Regions from separate parts of the Streptomyces sp. NBC_00075 genome, predicted to be linked through region 2. Evidence: riboswitches for the same ligand, from Rfam matches in the RefSeq annotation. Region 2 holds a riboswitch; the other holds the start of a gene.
The links. Region 2 has a riboswitch for cyclic di-AMP ahead of OG787_RS05650 (peptidoglycan DD-metalloendopeptidase family protein). Riboswitches for the same ligand answer to the same signal wherever they lie in the genome.
Positions count from the first base shown of each region.

Region 1 (3,396 bases), 5.4 Mb from region 2:
CACAGCTCACGGTGACCGGTCAGTTCCGGGCTGGGCTGCTCGGCGAGATCTGGAGTGCGATTGCCGGAGACAAGGGGAGTCGGCGGTAGTCAAACCGGTGCCGGGTTCGCACCGACTCATGCGTGCGCTCTGCGACCCGGCACCCTCCTCACCCGCCTCCCCGACCTCCAACTGGCCGTCGACCCGAGCGAGTTGCGATGGCGGGGCGGGCTCATCATGCGTGGACTGCGCACCCTGCCCGTCGAGTTCACGCCGGTTCGCGAATCGGGGCATACCACGCCAGTGGTGCCGTAGAAGATCACGGGAAGGTGACACTCCCTCAACAATGTGATCTTCACGTGATCTGCGCGGCATTAACTTGTGACAAGTGATCGTCTGTCGATACGTTCGAGCACTAGTGCGACGCACTGGCGGCGTTCGTCGGCATCCGTCGCACCGACCCCCGCTGTCTCGCGAAAGGCACCCGCATGCTCTCCGGGAACGGACGTCACCGTCGCCCCCGTCAGGCCCCGGCTCTGCTTGTCGCGGCCGGCGTGACCGGCTCCGCCCTAGCCATTCCGCTGCTCGCCGCGAGCGGCGCGAGTGCGGCCAGCGGCACCACTTGGGACAGGGTCGCGGAGTGTGAGAGCGGCGGCGCCTGGAGTGCCAACACCGGTAACGGGTTCTTCGGCGGGCTCCAGCTGACCCAGGCGGACTGGGAGGCGTACGGCGGTCTCACGTACGCCCCGAGCGCCGATCAGGCCAGCCGTTCGCAGCAGATCGCCGTCGCCGAGGGCGTGCTCGCCGATCAGGGTGCCGGGGTCTGGGAGGCCTGCGCGCTGCTGTCGGGGCTCGGCAAGGACGCCACTGCGGCCAATGTCGACACCGGTGTGGCGGCGGAGGAGGAGGGCGGCGCGTCTTCCGCCACGCCCACACCCACACCCACGCCTACACCCGCGCCCACCTCCACCCCGGGCTCTTCCGCCTCGGCACCCAAGTCCACTTCGGCGTCCGCTTCGCCCGCGCCCGAATCCACGTCCTCGTCCTCGCCCTCCGTCAAGGCGGCGACCGGCTCGACCGGCTCGACCGGCTCGACCGGCTCGACCCCCTCCTCCTCGTCGAGTGGCAGCACCTCACAAGAAGGTGACAGCTCATCCACCGCTGTGACAAAGGGTAAGGAAAGGGGCAACTCCGGGCAGAGTGTTGAGAGCTCGTACACCGTCCGTCCCGGCGACACCTTGTGCGGCATCGCGGACTCCCTTGGCGTCGAGGGTGGATGGTCCGAGCTGTACGCCGAGAACCAGGATCTCCTCGGTGCTGACCCGAATCACATCCTCCCCGGTCAGACCCTCGAAGTCGGTGCCTAACCGGGGCAAAACCAGCCGGAGTTCGCGTCCCGCTTCGCGCTGAATGTCCGTTATAAATGCAGTGAGAGATAGGTCTCAGAAGCCCTGATCGTCTTTGTATTTCAGAGGATCACCTGTTTACGGTCGTGACCGCTCGCCACAGCGGGCCCCGTCTGTCGCAACGCCGAATCCTGCCAGCGGCCTACGGGAACAGTCGTCGCTATCAAGCGCCGTAGGCAGGAGCGGGGGACCCAAGGTAAGTGCCGCACCGGGCAGTTGACCGGAGCGGCTTGGGGTTAAGCCGTACGCCGCCCGAAAGGGGCGTACGGCCGGGCAACTCAACCGGCCCGAACCCGACAGCTCACCTCGCAGGCGTCGGTGAGGGGATCTCGCATGCTGTTTTCCGGCAAGGGCAAGCACCGTCGTCCGTCCAAGGCCACCCGCGTCGTCGCCATCGCCGGTGTGACCGGTGCCGCCGTCGCCGCTCCGCTCCTGGCGGCCGGCTCGGCCTCCGCCGCCACCTCCGCCGAGTGGGACACCGTCGCCCAGTGCGAGTCCGGCGGCAACTGGTCCATCAACACCGGCAACGGCTACTACGGCGGCCTTCAGTTCTCCGCCTCGACCTGGGCCGCGTACGGCGGCACGGCGTACGCCTCCACTGCCGACCAGGCCTCAAAGTCCCAGCAGATCACCATCGCCGAGAAGGTCCTCGCGGGCCAGGGCAAGGGTGCCTGGCCGGTCTGCGGCACGGGCCTGTCCAGCGCCGCCTACGACGGCGGCAGCAGCAGCTCGGACAGCGGCACCAGCACCAGCACCGGTACGAGCGAGACCACCACCCGCTCCAGCGACGACCAGGCGGCCTCCCGTTCGCAGGAGCGGCCCGCCGCGAAGAAGACCGTCACCACCCCGACCGGCAAGAAGGTCGAGAAGGGCGACGGCGAGTACAAGGTCGTCAAGGGCGACACCCTCAGCGCGATAGCCGAGGCGCACGACGTCAAGGGCGGCTGGGCGAAGCTCTTCCAGCTGAACAAGGACATCATCGACGACGCCGACTTCATCTACCCGGGCCAGCAGCTGCACCTCAGCTGACCCCGGTCACCTGCCCGCCGGCACATCCCCCAAATAACAGTCGGCTCGAAGGTGAACCACAGCGCCCTCACATCCGTGCCCTCCATAGTGAAGGCCTCGTGAGGGTCACCCCCGTCCCCCACGGGCTCCCCGCTCCGGTGCGTGTTCCCCCGTACGCACCGGGGCGGGGCTTTTTGTTTCCCTGAGGAACAATGTTTACCCTCGGTTCCGTCCATGTTCCGTCCATGGGGTGGTCGGACGGCTGGCCGATCGGCCTCGGCCGGTTAGGCTCATCCCGCAGGGCCGCCCGAAAAAGGCCCCGCGTACCCGCGTCACATCCCAGAAGGAGATGCTCGTGCCGTCCATCGACGTCGTCGTAGCCCGGGAAATCCTCGACTCGCGAGGCAACCCCACCGTCGAGGTCGAGGTCGGCCTCGATGACGGCAGCACCGGTCGTGCCGCCGTCCCGTCCGGCGCCTCGACCGGAGCCTTCGAGGCCATCGAGCTGCGCGACGGTGACCCCAACCGCTACCTCGGCAAGGGTGTCGAGAAGGCCGTCCTCGCCGTCATCGAGCAGATCGGCCCGGAGCTCGTCGGCTACGACGCCACCGAGCAGCGGCTGATCGACCAGGCGATGTTCGACCTGGACGCCACCGACAACAAGGGCTCCCTCGGCGCCAACGCCATCCTCGGCGTCTCCCTCGCCGTCGCCCACGCCGCCTCCGAGGCCAGCGACCTCCCCCTCTTCCGCTACCTCGGCGGCCCGAACGCGCACCTGCTGCCCGTTCCGATGATGAACATCCTGAACGGCGGCTCGCACGCCGACTCCAACGTGGACATCCAGGAGTTCATGATCGCCCCGATCGGCGCGGAGTCCTTCTCCGAGGCGCTGCGCTGGGGCGCCGAGATCTACCACACCCTCAAGAAGGTGCTGAAGACCAAGGGCCTGTCCACCGGTCTCGGCGACGAGGGCGGCTTCGCCCCGAACCTGGAGTCCAACCGC
Region 1 covers NZ_CP108243.1:6,660,568-6,663,963, forward strand. The annotation lists gene OG787_RS29115 (recombinase family protein) at 1-89, shown strand, start outside; partial or broken gene OG787_RS29120 (cytochrome P450) at 142-294, shown strand; gene OG787_RS29125 (transglycosylase family protein) at 534-1,346, shown strand; cyclic di-AMP (ydaO/yuaA leader) riboswitch at 1,498-1,715, shown strand; gene OG787_RS29130 (transglycosylase family protein) at 1,719-2,414, shown strand; gene eno (phosphopyruvate hydratase) at 2,749-3,396, shown strand, end outside.
Region 1: it holds a riboswitch for cyclic di-AMP, as region 2 does, so the genes downstream of both, OG787_RS29130 (transglycosylase family protein) here and OG787_RS05650 (peptidoglycan DD-metalloendopeptidase family protein) in region 2, are expected to answer to the same signal.

Region 2 (3,396 bases):
CGCCGGGCCAGGCGTGCTGCACGCTGTAGCCGTCGGCGGCGGCGAGAGGGATCTCCGCGTAGCCCTTGTCGAACGCGAGGGCCGAACTCGGCCGCAGCTCACGCCCGTTGACGACTGCCCGGACGCTGTAGGCGCCCACGCCCCGACTGTTGTCCTGGTACGTCGTGGACCTGACGATCGGCGCGGTGTTGAGGCGACGCCCACCCTTGTACACGTTGAAGGCGATCGCGTTGCCATGGCGTGCGTACTCGGTGCCGAGCAGCCGCCAGCTGAGGAAGGTGCCCTTGCCCGACGGTACGGCGACCAGGCCTCGGTCGAGGTTCTCGACCACCCGGCGCGGGGGCTCGACCGCGTGTCCGACGGGCGCGGAGAGCGCCCCGGCCGTCAGGATCGCGGCGACGACGGCGCCGGTTCTTCGGCGTCGACTGGAATGCACAGGTCCTCCGTAGACAGTCGCAGAGAGTAGAAAGCGCTTGCGCAGCAACGGAGTTCACTGTGCCCCCACCTTCTCGCCCTGTCGACGCTCCGGGCACACGCGCCACAAGACTGCAATGCGATGATCATGGAAGGACACATACGGACACGCCGAAGGCCGGACCCGGGGATCGGGGTCCGGCCTTCGGCGGATGCTGCCTCGGAGAGCCTGTGTCAGCCGACGGCGACACCCTTCGAGCGGAGGTACGCGACCGGGTCCACGTCGGAGCCGTAGTCCGGGGTGGTGCGGATCTCGAAGTGCAGGTGCGGTCCGGTCACGTTGCCGGTGGCACCGGAGAGGCCGACCTGCTGACCCTCGGTCACGGTCTGGCCGGCCGAGACGGAGAGCTGCGAGAGGTGGGCGTACTGGGCGTAGTAGCCGTCGGCGAGCTTGATGACGACCTGGTTGCCGTACGCGCCGCCCCAGCCCGCGGAGACGACCGTGCCGGCGCCGACAGCCTTGAGGGAGGTGCCGGTCGGGACGACGAAGTCGACGCCCGTGTGGTAGCCGCTGGACCACATGCTGCCCGACACGTGGTAGGCGGTGCCGATGGTGGCGCCTGCCACGGGGAGGGTGAAGCCGCTGGAGCTGCCGGTGTCGGCGGCCTCGGTCGTCGTCGAGGTGTCGGCCTTCGCGCTCTCGGCGGCCGGCTTGGACGTCTCCGTCCGGGTCGACTCGGAGGACGACGTCTTCGACTTCGCCGAAGACGAAGAGGAGGAAGAAGAGGAAGGCGAAGAGGTCGACGCGGCCTTCTTGCCGATCGTCAGCTTCAGACCGGGGTGGATCAGGCTCGGGTCGGCGCCGATGGCGGTCCGGTTGTCCGAGTAGAGCTTCTGCCAGCCACCGCTGACGCTCTGCTCCCGGGCGATCTTCGAGAGGTAGTCGCCGGCCTGGACCGAGTAGGTCCTGACGCTCGCCTTCTTGGCGGCGGAAGGCGTGGAAGCGGCGGCCTTTTCCGTCTTCGCGGAAACGGACTCGGCCGATACGGACTTGGCCGATTCCGAAAGTGAGGAAACGGACTGGGCGGTGGACTCCGCCGTGGCCGCATGGGCGCCGGTGGCTCCCAGAAGCGGCAGTGCGAGAGCCGCTCCGCCGGTTCCGGCAACGGCTATCGAACGGGTGAAACGCTGGGACCTCGGACGGCGGTGCTTACCCTTCGCGGGCATGACGAATTCCTCTCCGTCGCCTGCGAGGTGAGCTGTCGGGTGCGGACTGGAGATGTCCGGCCACGCCTGAACGTGACTTAACCCCAAGCCTGTTCCAGAGACCGGAACAGGCGTTCTACCTGTGGGTCCCCCGCTCCTGCCGTTGTCGGGTGTTCGATGCGGGCTCCGGGCGGCGGCAGGATTGGGCGTCCGTCCGGATTGGTGGCGAACGTAAGCGACCAAGACGCACGGAAACAAGCCTGAGGTTCCCTGTGTACGGGTTTTCTGTGATCCTCCCCAGAATTCCCCGTCACTGTCCGTGAATTACGGATCTTTCCACCCCATGAAGTCCCTTAAAACACGCCGAAATTACGTGAACATGACGGCGACGCACGGTCACGAATATGACGCTGCTCACTCGCCTGATTCACAGCAACCTTTATTCCCAGGCGAGTTGGAACGAAGACGCCATAGAGGCTATATAGGACAGAAGCATCAGATGCGACGCAGCCGGAGAACTGCCGCATCGAGGTCACCCTTGAGGCCGGTCCGCAGTCCGTGGTGCAACAGCACGGCACCTCGGTGGACTTCGCCCGTTTCGCGGCATTCGTACGTCGCCGAGGGGTCGAGTCCGCGCAGCCGCAGCGCCGGTACCGGCTCGCCGTGGTGCTGCGCCTGGAGCCAGGCGAGGACGACGGCCTCGTCCCCGAGCACGTACTGCACAGCGCTCAGTCCGCCGGTCGGCCGCCGCAGCCGGTAGAGGTCTCCGCGCTGCACGACGGACCGGATCTCCTTGTACAGCGCCACCCACTCCCCCGCCTCGGCCAGCTCCTCCTCGGTCCATGTGGTGAGGTCGCCACCGACGCCGAGCACCCCGGCCATCGCGCTCACGAACCGGAACCGCAGCGAGCTGACCCGGCCGTTGAGCTGGGTGTTCGGGCTGTCGGTGACCCACGCGGCCATGACCCGCGCCGGATGGATCTGACTGAAGCCCTCCTGGATGGCGAGCCGGTCGAGCGGGTCGGTGTTGTCGGAGGTCCACACCTGGTCCGTACGGGCGAGGACACCGAGGTCGATCCGGCCGCCACCGCCCGAGCAGGACTCGAAGGCGACGTCCGGGTGGGCGGCCCGCAGGCGGTCCAGCAGGGCGTACAGCCCGTGCACATGGTCGACCCACAGGCGCTGCGGGTAGTCCTCGCCGGGCCAGCCGGCGTCGGTGAAGCAGCGGTTGAAGTCCCACTTCACATAGTCGATCGGGGCGCTGGAGAGCAGCCCGTCGAGCTGCTCCCAGAGGTACTGCCGGACATCCTCGCGCGCGAGGTTCAGTACGAGCTGATTGCGGAACTCCGTCCGCTTTCGTCCCGGTTGGAACTGCACCCAGTCGGGGTGCGCGCGGTACAGCTCGCTGTCCGGGTTGACCATCTCGGGCTCGACCCAGATGCCGAACCGCATCCCCAGGGCGTGCACGTACTCGGCGAGCGGCTTCAGTCCCGCCGGGAAGCGGTCGGGGTTGGGCGTCCAGTCGCCGAGGCCGGCCCGGTCGCTGGTGCGGGTCCCGAACCAGCCGTCGTCCACGACGAACAGCTCGACACCGATCGCGGCGGCCCGCCGGGCCAGCGTCCCCTGCTGCTCCTCGGAGATGTCGAACTCCGTGGCCTCCCAGGAGTTGTAGAGCACGGGCCGGTCCCGGTCGGCGTCCGGCACGACGAACGCGCGCTGGTACGCATGCCACGCCCGGCTCGCCCCGCCGTGCCCGGAGTCGGTCCACAGCCCCGC
Region 2 covers NZ_CP108243.1:1,284,762-1,288,157, forward strand. The annotation lists gene OG787_RS05645 (hypothetical protein) at 1-436, opposite strand, end outside; gene OG787_RS05650 (peptidoglycan DD-metalloendopeptidase family protein) at 649-1,641, opposite strand; cyclic di-AMP (ydaO/yuaA leader) riboswitch at 1,646-1,823, opposite strand; gene OG787_RS05655 (alpha-galactosidase) at 2,116-3,396, opposite strand, start outside.